Regions from separate parts of the Pseudomonas sp. NPDC089422 genome, predicted to be linked through region 2. Evidence: riboswitches for the same ligand, from Rfam matches in the RefSeq annotation. Region 2 holds a riboswitch; the other holds the start of a gene.

The links. Region 2 has a riboswitch for cobalamin ahead of ACIPZ8_RS25130 (CbtB domain-containing protein). Riboswitches for the same ligand answer to the same signal wherever they lie in the genome.
Region 1: it holds a riboswitch for cobalamin, as region 2 does, so the genes downstream of both, ACIPZ8_RS02035 (ABC transporter substrate-binding protein) here and ACIPZ8_RS25130 (CbtB domain-containing protein) in region 2, are expected to answer to the same signal.

Annotation. Positions count from the first base shown of each region.
Region 1 is NZ_JBIVHW010000001.1:451,379-456,605, forward strand. It holds gene ACIPZ8_RS02025 (ABC transporter ATP-binding protein) at 1-321, opposite strand, end outside; gene ACIPZ8_RS02030 (FecCD family ABC transporter permease) at 327-1,340, opposite strand; gene ACIPZ8_RS02035 (ABC transporter substrate-binding protein) at 1,340-2,350, opposite strand; cobalamin riboswitch at 2,459-2,657, opposite strand; gene ACIPZ8_RS02040 (DUF1624 domain-containing protein) at 2,686-3,852, opposite strand; gene ACIPZ8_RS02045 (TonB-dependent receptor) at 3,977-5,227, opposite strand, start outside.
Region 2 is NZ_JBIVHW010000016.1:82,787-88,013, reverse strand. It holds gene ACIPZ8_RS25165 (hypothetical protein) at 1-90, shown strand, start outside; gene osmE (osmotically-inducible lipoprotein OsmE) at 170-535, shown strand; gene ACIPZ8_RS25155 (hypothetical protein) at 552-881, opposite strand; gene ACIPZ8_RS25150 (hypothetical protein) at 1,101-1,469, opposite strand; gene ACIPZ8_RS25145 (hypothetical protein) at 1,718-2,032, shown strand; gene ACIPZ8_RS25140 (hypothetical protein) at 2,069-2,230, opposite strand; gene ACIPZ8_RS25135 (hypothetical protein) at 2,375-2,521, opposite strand; cobalamin riboswitch at 2,680-2,904, shown strand; gene ACIPZ8_RS25130 (CbtB domain-containing protein) at 3,001-3,186, shown strand; gene ACIPZ8_RS25125 (CbtA family protein) at 3,194-3,886, shown strand; gene ACIPZ8_RS25120 (cobalamin biosynthesis protein) at 3,904-4,296, shown strand; gene cobM (precorrin-4 C(11)-methyltransferase) at 4,327-5,079, shown strand; gene ACIPZ8_RS25110 (DUF1272 domain-containing protein) at 5,141-5,227, shown strand, end outside.

The DNA of each region.
Region 1 (5,227 bases), on a different contig from region 2:
GCGCCCCAGGGCAACGGCATCGAACACACTGATCGCATCGAGGGTGTCGGCCTGCTGCTCGACCAGCGCCAGCGCCTGGGCGACACGCCGGCGCGGCAGGCGCGCCAGGGGCTCGCCGTGCAGCTGCACACTGCCGGTGCCCGGCGTGCGCAACCCGGCCAGCAGCTTGAGCAGGGACGATTTGCCCGAGCCGTTGGGGCCGACGATGCCCAGGGTCTCACCGGCCACCACGTTGAGGTCGATGTTGCACAGCACGGTGTTGCCCGACAGCTGCAAGCCCAGCCCCCGGCAAGCGAGGGGGGCGATGTGCACGGTATTCATGGCGGTCATGGGCGCCCCCGGCGGCTGACCAGGATCAGCGCGAACACCGGCGCGCCGATCAAGGCGGTGACCACGCCGACCGGAATCACCTGGCCGCTGATCAAGGTGCGCGACAGCACATCGGCGGCAATCAGGAACAGCGCACCGCCCAGGGCGCTGGCCGGCAGCAGGCGGCCATGGCCGGGACCGAGCAGCAGGCGCAGGGCGTGGGGGATGACCAGGCCGACGAAACCGATGGCGCCGACGATCGACACCATCACCGCGGTTACCAGTGCCGCACAACTGATCAGCAGCCACTGCGTGCGGCGCACGGCGATGCCCAGCGAGGCCGCCGAGTCGGCGCCGAAGGTAAAGGCATCCAGCGCCCGGCGGTGCCACAGGCACACCACCAGCCCGAACAGCACCACCGGCAACGCCATCCACACCGACGGCCAGCGCACGCCGCTGAGGTTGCCCAGCAGCCAGAACAGGATGCCGCGCGCCTGCTCTGCGGTGGCCGACTTGGTGATGAGGAAGGCGGTGAGGGCAGTGAACAGCTGCGAGCCGGCGATACCCGCGAGGATCACCTGCGCGTTGTGATTGCTCGGCCCGGCCGCTCGGGCCAGCACCAGCACCAGGGCAAAGGCCGCCAGGGCGCCGATGAAGGCACCGCCGGACATGCTCAGGGCGACGCTGCCCAGGCCCATCAGACCAACTAGCACCGCACCAGTCGAAGCGCCGGCGGACAGCCCGAGCAGGTAGGGCTCGGCCAGCGGGTTGCGCAGCAGCGCCTGGAGGATCACCCCACAGGTCGCCAGCCCCGCGCCGCAGGCGGCGGCGACCAGGGCGCGGGTCAGGCGGTAGTTCCAGACGATGCCGGCGTCGATCGGGTCGACCGGGTAGCCGGCCTGCCACAGGTGGTTGGCCAGTACCTGGTAGACCAACTGTGGCGACAGGCTGGTTTCGCCAGTGGCGGTACCGGCCAGCACGGCCGCGAGCAGGGCCAGCAAGGCCAGGGCGGTGTAGGGCAGGGCTTTCATCACTGCGCCGCTTTACCGCTGGCGAAGGCCGCAGACAAGGTCTGCAGGCCACGGAACAGGCGGATGCCGGCCTGCATGGCTTCAGCGTCGAGGATGATGATGCGGTTGTTCCTTACCGCGTCCATGTTCTTCGTCACCGGGTCGTTGCGCAGGAATTCGAGCTTCTTCTGGTAATCGTCGGCGGGGAAGCGGCGGCGGTCCATGCGCGCGATGATCAGCCAGGTCGGGTTGGCCTTGGCCAGGGTTTCCCAGCCCACGGTCGGCCATTCTTCGGTCGACTCGACCACGTTGCGCACGCCCAGGGTGCGCAGCATGAAGTCGGCCACGCCCTGGCGACCGGCGACGTAGGGGTCGATGCCGAGATCGGCGCTGGAGAACCAGAACAGTGCCGACGTGCTGGCCAGGTCCTTGCCGCTCAGTTGCTGTTGCGCGCTGTCCAGGCGTGCCTTGAGGTCGGCATTGAGTGCGGCGCCGCGCTCCTGCACGTCGAAGATCTCGGCCAGCTGGCTGACGCTCTTGTAGATGCTGTCGACCTGGAACGCCTGCAGACGAGTGCCGTCGGCGCCGACCAGGTTGTCCTTGCCTTCGCAGTCCGAGGGCAGCAGGTAGGTTGGAATGTTCAGCTCGCTGAACTGTTCACGGGTAGCGACCGCGCCCTGGGCGCCGACCATCCACTCGAACTGCACCGCCACCAGTTGCGGGCGCTTTCCGACCACGGCTTCAAAGCTGGGTTCGTTGTCGGCCAGGCGCGGCACCTTGTCGTTCAGTGCCTGGTATTCGGGCAGTACATTGTTGAACCACAACGAGGTGGCGGCCACTTTGTCACCCAGGCCCAGGGCGTAGAGCATTTCGGTGCCGGCCTGGCCGATGGTGACCGCGCGCTCGGGCGCCTGGGTGAAGGTCTGCGGCGCGCCGCAGTTGTCGACCGTCAGCGGGAAGTGGGTGGCGGCGGCCTGGGCCAGGCCGGTGAGGCTCAGGCCGGCGAGCAGGGCGGTGATACGGGGCAGCATGCTGGGCGATCTCCTGTCGGACAGTTCTGGTGAGGAACGCACGGACAGGCATCGCCGAGCCCCTGCACGCACAGGGGCAACACGGATGGCCATCCCGGACACCCCGCCGGTTGGTGAATGTTTGCCGGCAGGTCTCCTGACTGGTGCGTCCTCGCCCGGCTCCGGCCTTCCCGGATGATGATCCAGTGGCATCGATGGAGCAGGCTCGGCACCTACAGTTGCGGGGGCAGTTCCGATTGGCACGCCTTGGGCGGGCCCGGGATTCCCTATTATTTCCGTGGTGGAAACCGGCGGGCCGCATGGTAGACCATCGGGCTGCCGGGCAAAAGCGCAAATCAGAGGTACTTCAGCCAGCGGATGTCGCGCCGGCGCCCCTTGAGCCGGGCAAACCAGCGCACCGGAACGTACAGCGCCGCCGCCAGCAGCAGGGCGGCCAACCACACCGCGCCGATGCCGTCGAAGCCGAAGTAGTCGCCGTGGTTGAGGCCCAGCAGCGCCACACAGGCCAGGTACAGCAACTTGAGCACGTACAGGTGCAGCAGGTAGAAGAACATCGGCGCTGCGCCGAACACCGCGAGGGTGCTGATCCAGCGGGCCAGCCCGGCGCGCTCGAAGGCGCGCAGCAACAGCAGGCCGCAGCCCAGGGTCAGGGCCAGGAACAGCAGCGAGGGTGGGTACTTGGTGATGTTGAAGAAGCTCATCAGGGTCTGGGTGACGGTCGGGTAGCCGCTCCATGGCGCCTCGCCGTAGCCGTTGTAGATGCGCAGCACCATGAAACCGAACAGGGCGATGACGCCGGCCATCAGCAGACGGTGCTGGCGCTCGCTGGCGTCGCTGCCACGGGCGAACCAAGGGCCGAGGCCATAGCCCAGGGCGATCACGCCGATCCATGGCAGCACCGGGTAGGAGGTGCGCAGGCGCAGGGTATCCGAGACCTCCAGCCAGCCACGGTCGTGCAGGATCGCCCACGGCACATGCAGGGCCGACTCCACGCCAAAGTGCAGGCCATCGAGCAGGTTGTGCCCGGCGATGATCAGCGTGCCCAGGGCGAGCAGGGCAGCACGCGGCAGCCACACCAGCAGCGACAGGGCGATCATGCTGACGCCGATGGCCCAGATCACCTGCATGTAGACCACGCTCGGCGGCAGCTGGAAGGTCCAGGCGAAGTTGACCAGGGTGAACTCCAGCACCACCAGGAACAGCCCACGCTTGAACAGGAACGCCGAGACATCGCTGCGGCCCTGGTACTTCTCGCCATACAGCCAGGCCGACAGGCCGGTGAGCAGCACGAACACCGGGGCGCACAGGTGGGCCAGGGTGCGGCTGGCGAACAGCGACGGGTCGGTAGCATCGATGGTCATCGGGTCGCTGACCTGGCGGTGCAGGAAGAAGGTTTCACGCACGTGGTCGAGCAGCATGAACAGGATCACCAGGCCGCGCAGGGCATCGATGCTCTGCAGGCGCTGGGTGAGCTGGGTGGGGAAGGCTGAGGCGCTGGTCATGGAAGGCGGTCGCAGGCAGGAATGATTGTCAAATGAAACGTTATCTTATAACTATTTCATTTGCTGTTGATAGCAGTTTTTGTGTTGCCTGTGCCCGCGAAGAGGCCGGGACAGGCGGCTCAAATCAGAAGGTGTAATCCACGGTAGCGAAATACGACCGTGGCGCCCCCATCACCCACTGCTCGCCACTGAACACCGACGCCACATATTCCCGGTCGAACAGGTTGTTCACCTGCAACCCCAGGCGTACATCCGGCAACACCTGCCAGCCGATGTCGGCATCGACCACGGTATACCCCGGCGCACGCTGGCTATTGGCCGTGTCGGCATAACGCTCATCTACATACCGTGCGCCAATCCCGGCATCCACCTGCTGGCCGAAGCCCTTGCTCAGCCACAGGTTGGCCGTGCGCCGCGGCACATTGGCCGGGCGGTTGCCGGCGCGGTCCTGGGCCACGCCATCGACCACCTCGGCGAAATCATCGTACTTCGCCCGCACCAGCGAAGCATTGGCCGATACCTGCCACTGCTGCCCCAGGGCCAGTTCCAGCGACGCCTCCAGGCCGTCGGAGGTCTGCTGCCCGGCCTGTTGCGCCTCGTGGGTGAGCGGGTCATCCACCAGCAGCTTCTTCTTGACGGTATGGAACGCCGCCAGCGTCCACTCGCCACGGCCCTCCCAGAAGCGCTGCTTGAGGCCCAGTTCGGTCTGCTTTGCCTCGGTCAGGTCATAGTGCATCTGTGACGGGCTGAGGCTGACCAGGTTGTCAACGCCATCCTCGCTGGTGGAGTACTGGCCATAAAGCGACAGGTCGTTGGTGACTGCAAACACCAGCCCGGCGCGCCAGTTGCCGCCCTGCAGGCTGCGGTCACTGCGACTGCCGTCGACCAGGTTGTCGAGGTCGATGTGGTTCTGGTCGCGGCGCACGCCGGTGACCAGCGACAGGCGTTCGCTGAGCTGCAGGCGGTTCTCGGCGAACAGGGCGAAGGTGTGGGTGCTGGACAGCGTCTGCGGGCGGGTTGGCGAGTCGCTGTGGAACCAGCCTGGGGTCGGCTGCCATGGGTCGATAGAGTCGCCGCCCACGTCGTTGTACGGCCGGTTGCTGTCGATGTTGAAACGCACCTTGTTGTACTCGACACCGACCAGCGTCTTGCTGGCAAGGCCGAACAGGCTGTGGTCGAAGGTGAAGGTCTGGCGGTCGCCGATCTGCTCCTGGTTGTGCTTGATCTCCAGGTAGCTCTGGCGCTCCAGCAGTGCGCGGTCAGCGTCCCAGCTGTAGTTCTCGGCATTGCGCCAGTGGCGACGGCTCTTGATGTAGTAGAGCTGGTTGCTGGCGCTGAGGTGGTCGTTGATCGTCCAGCCCGTGGTGAAGCGGGT
Region 2 (5,227 bases):
GAAAAGGAGCGGCTCAAGCCCAGTTACCCGAGCAGGACGGATGCCGAGGTTCAATGTCGGCGACTGAACACAAGTGGCAATGGCGGTTGAATACCGATATCAACCGCCAAGTGCATCGTAAGGCGATTGATGCTGTTCCGTAACGGCGTTCTCTGACGGGAGCACTGCCATGAACAAATCAACTGGTGCGCTGATACTGATGTTGTCAGCGCTCGCTGGCTGTTCGAGTAACTCGTCCATCTACCATGACCAGCCGTTGGTAGCCAAGGTCAATAACGGCATGAGCAAAGAACAAGTGCTGCAGATAGGCGGCAAACCGGGTGCCCAGTCCGACCGCACGGTAGTGCCTGGAACGTGCTTCGACTACATGCTGACCAAGCCGGGGCAGAAGCAACAGCCTTACATGGTCAGCTTCGATCAGGCCGGGAAGGTCGACAAGACCAGCTTCATGACCTGCGCCGAATGGAGCAATGCCCAGCAGAAGTCCCGGCAGGCATTGCCCAGCATGGGCGGAATGGGAGGCTCAGGCTATTGACCCAACCGGCAGCCGGTCACTCGAGGCACTCTCTGGCGGCCAGGCGCAGCTTGTCGCTCGACAGGAAGCTGCCTTTATAGAAGGTTGCCCGGCTGCCATCGTGATACTCGACAACTTCGAGCACCTCATCCGAAGTCACAGCGCTCGGTGCGGTCAACCGATAACCATGGCTGATGGACTTTTGCGTGGTCTGGGGGGAGAGTGCCTGCCACTTTGGCAGTACGCAGGCGGCGTACACATCCGGGGATTTTGCAGTGAGCTTGCTGGCAGTGGGCTTGCCTGGGTTGGCGCACGCAACAAGACTCGCAGCGAGTGCGGCGCAACATAGGATACGAACGGTTGGCATTTGCGATTAACCTGACAGGAACGTGGGCCATTCTAGCCGGGATCGAGCCGCAGGAGTAATCCACCAAGGTCGTGCACAGGCTTGATTGCGACCGCGCAAGACTTCCGTCGAATGGGCAAGACGGCTCCATCCCCTAGAATGCACCAGGCTGATGGATCAGCACCCATCGCAAAAAGCCCGCTCTCATGTGCGGGCTTTTTGCACTTGCAGATCAACGGTTCAGGCTTTTTTACACATCAATGCAGCATCGAGCAGTCTGCCATGGTCGTACCAGGCGTCGCGCTGGTAGGCCGTAAACTGACGCTGGGCGCCTGTGCCATGCAGTTCTACCAGACCATCGGCCTGGGTGGGGTCGGTACTTTCGACGTACAGTTTCACCGAGTTGTCGCCATCGACTTCGTAGGTTTTCACGTTACCTTGAAGTTCGCCTTTGACACACCCCAGATAAGCAGGCGTGCTTCTATCGGTAGTACCGGACGTATAATCATGGCCATCCCGCACATCCCGATTCTGTGCGCACCCGGCCATCAACAGCGTGGCGAAAGTGGTTAACAGCATTGCGCCTGCGACCGATCTTGATCTCTTCACGCGACACGCTCCAGCTGCCCCATCGAGAACTTAGAAAAGAGTGGCCAAACTGAACGCCCTTTTTTGGTTTTCGTGAACCTATGGTACTGCGCAACGCACACAGCCCTATAGGCTTATTTGCTATATGGACAATGGCCCATCACGGGCAACTTTCCGTCTTTCGCGTTATTTCTTTAGCCGAGCGGAACGATTTCAATCAGCCATGTTTCTCATGCGTATAGACCAGGCGCAGCGTTCAGGAGAGACCCATGGTGTGGTGGCTGGAAGTACTCACCCAGTTCGTGATTTCCACCGGCCTCGCCGTGTTCAGCATCTTTTTGTTCTGGGCCTGCACGCTGGCGTTCAGGAGGACGTACAGCAAGCTGCTGTCGACTGCGTTGGCGGTGGCCTTGCTGGGCATCGCCGCCTTTCCCCACGGGGCAAGCTTCGCCATCAGCCAGCAGGCGCTGCTGGGGGTGGGCAACGAATTCCTGTTGCTGGTCGCGGACGCGTCGGGAGTGATCAGCGCCGTGATGATTGCATCGTTCTTCTTCAATCCTGGACGGATGCTCGATGAATCATGAAGGCAGCTGAGCGAACAGCCGCCTGTTTCACTGCTGTCAGCGTGGCCCGCCTCCGTGTCCACCGCCCATCATGCCCGGGCCGCCATGCCCTCCACCATGCCCACCACCGCCACCTGGCGGCATGAACATCCAGCAACCTGCCAGCGTGGATACCAGTGCAGCCACGACGGCGGCACGCAATACATGCTTCAACTTCATTACAACGCTCCAAAAGGCAAAACGGACAGCGCTGCAAGTGTAATTTCCAGACCGGCCGGCCTGGGCGAGCTTTTCCATTTCTTTACAGTTGCGTGGCACAGGCCTGGCCGCAAGCGGAAGGGATGAAGCCAATGCTGCCTTGCATCAGTAACGACGATAGTCCTGGTGACCACCACGATCTCCATCGTAGTAATGCCGGTGGTGATGATCACCGTCGTGCCAGTAAGGCCAGCAGCCACTGAGCAACAACAACCCTGACAACACGACAACCCATGCAGTCTTGCGTTTCATGTGCGTACCTCCGGCCAGGCGAAGCGAGGCCTTGCTTACGTTGGACTGTGCAAAACAGGGAGGTTCGGGCCGGGCGCCAACCACTGATCCTGTTTCATGAAGCCCCCTGCCCCTCGGCACAACGCCATAGCATTTGACGCCACCTTCGCCGCGTGCTCTCCTTACGCCTTGCGTCAGGTGCCCCCATCGGGGGTGAAACGGGAAATCGGTGCGTCGCAGGCCCTCACCAGGGCCGGGCAAATCCGGTGCTGCCCCCGCAACGGTAAGCGAGCGAAGCGTCCAGACCACTGTGCCACGCAGTCCGGCATGGGAAGGTGATGCTTTTCAAGGAGCCCTGCTCCTCCTCGCAAGCCCGGAGACCGGCCTGGCGTTCATGAACACCCCGCGGTGGGCGGGCGCTGTCGCATTCCCTCGGGCGCCCCGTGCCCGGGGCTGCCGCGCTTGTCCCATTGCCTACTAAAAAAGCAGAGGATCGCGTCATGCCCGTCACCAGCGCCAAACACAGCATCACCACCCCCGTTACCCTCAGCCAGCGCGTGGTCATCGCCGTCGGTGCCAGCCTGCTCGGCCTGTGCCTGGTCTACTTTGCCGGGTTCTCGCACATCGAAGCCGTGCACAACGCCGCGCACGACACCCGCCACAGCGCCGCCTTCCCTTGCCACTGAGGCTGCCATGATCATGCGTATCGCCCGCACTGCCGGGTTCAGCGGCCTGCTCGCCGCGCTGTTGCTGACCCTGCTGCAAAGCTTCTGGGTCGCACCGCTGATCCTCGAGGCGGAAACCTATGAATCGGCCGCTCCCGCAGCCGAGCACCACAGCCACGGCGAAGAGGCCAGCGCAGGCCACACCCACAGCGAGGAAGCCTGGTCGCCAGAAGATGGCTGGCAGCGCATCCTGTCGACCACCGGCGGCAATCTGGTGGTCGCCGTCGGCTTCGCCCTGATCCTTGCCGCCCTGTACAGCCTGCGTGAGCCGGGCCGCACCAGCACGGGCGCACTGTGGGGGCTGGCCGGTTTTGCCGTGTTCTGCCTGGCGCCGACCTTGGGCTTGCCGCCGGAACTGCCAGGCACTGCCGCCGCCGACCTCGGTCAGCGCCAGAGCTGGTGGATCGGCACCGCAGCCGCGACCGCAGTGGGCCTGGCCCTGCTGGTGTTCGCGCGCCATGGCTTGCTCAAGGCACTGGGCGCGGTCTTGCTGGTGGTGCCGCACGTGATCGGTGCTCCGCAACCGGAAGTTCACGAAAGCCTGGCCCCGCAAGCCCTGGAGGCTCAGTTCAAGATCGCCTCTTGGCTGACCAACGCGGCCTTCTGGGTGGCCCTGGGCCTGCTCAGCGCCTGGCTGTATCGCCGCTCCAGCCACGCCTGATGGCCATCGACCAGCCATTGCCGGCACTGTATGCCGGCTTCGGCTGCCGCCGGGGTTGCCCGGTGGAGGTTCTCGACGCCTTGCTGCATGAAGTGCTGCAGCAGCACGGCCTGAATGCCATCGCACTTCGCGGCTTTGCCAGCATTGCCGGCAAGGCCGACGAGCCAGGCTTGCAACAGCTCGCCGCACGTCACGCCCTGCCGTTGGTGGTTTTCGCTGCCGAGCAGTTGCAGGTGTACGAGCCACAGCTCAGCCACCACTCGGCAGTCGCCTACGCCCACAGCGGCTGCTGGGGCGTCGCCGAGAGCACGGCACTGGCCCTGGCCAGCCTCAGCCATGCCAGCGCCACACTCAGGGTGCCCCGCCAGGTGCGTGGCCCCGCTACCCTGGCACTGGCCTGCGCCGGATAATCGCTTCTTTCATCAATTCAAGGATCTGCCATGACGGTCTACTTCATCGGCGCCGGCCCCGGCGACCCGGAACTGATCACGGTCAAGGGACAACGCCTGATCCGTCAGTGCCCGGTCATCATCTATGCCGGCTCGCTGGTACCCGCGGCGGTGCTCGAAGGGCATCAGGCCGAGACGGTCATCAACAGTGCCGAACTGCACCTCGAGCAAATCATCGACGCCATCCGCGCCGCACATGCCAACGGTCAGGACGTGGCCCGGGTGCACAGTGGCGACCCCAGCCTGTATGGCGCCATCGGCGAACAGATCCGCCACCTGCGCGAACTGGGCATCGACTACCAGATCATTCCCGGCGTCACCGCCACTGCCGCCAGCGCGGCGCTGCTCGGCTGCGAACTGACCCTGCCGCAAGTGGCGCAGACGGTCATCCTCACCCGCTACGGCGACAGCTCACCCATGCCCGCAGGCGAACAGCTCGGTGAGCTGGCGCGGCATGGCAGCACCCTGGCCATTCACCTCGGGGTCAGGCACCTGCCACGCATTGTCGAAGAACTGTTGCCCCACTACGGCACTGACTGCCCGATCGCAGTGGTTCACCGTGCCACCTGGCCGGACCAGGACTGGGTGCGCGGCACCCTGGCCGATATCGTCGAACAGGTTGCCAGCAAGGGTTTCCGGCGCACCGCTCTGATCCTCGTCGGCCATGTGCTAGGCGATGCGCCGTTCACCGAGTCGGCGCTGTACCGCGCCGGCCACGCCCACCTGTACCGCCCCGGCGACTAGCATTGCCAAGCTGACGAGGGGCGGAGCAGACTGCGCATTCCACCAGACCGGAGGGATACCCATGCTGGAACTGCGCCCCAATTGTGAATGCTGCGATGCCGATCTGCCGGGCGATAGCCCTGACGCCCTGATCTGCTCGTTCGAATGC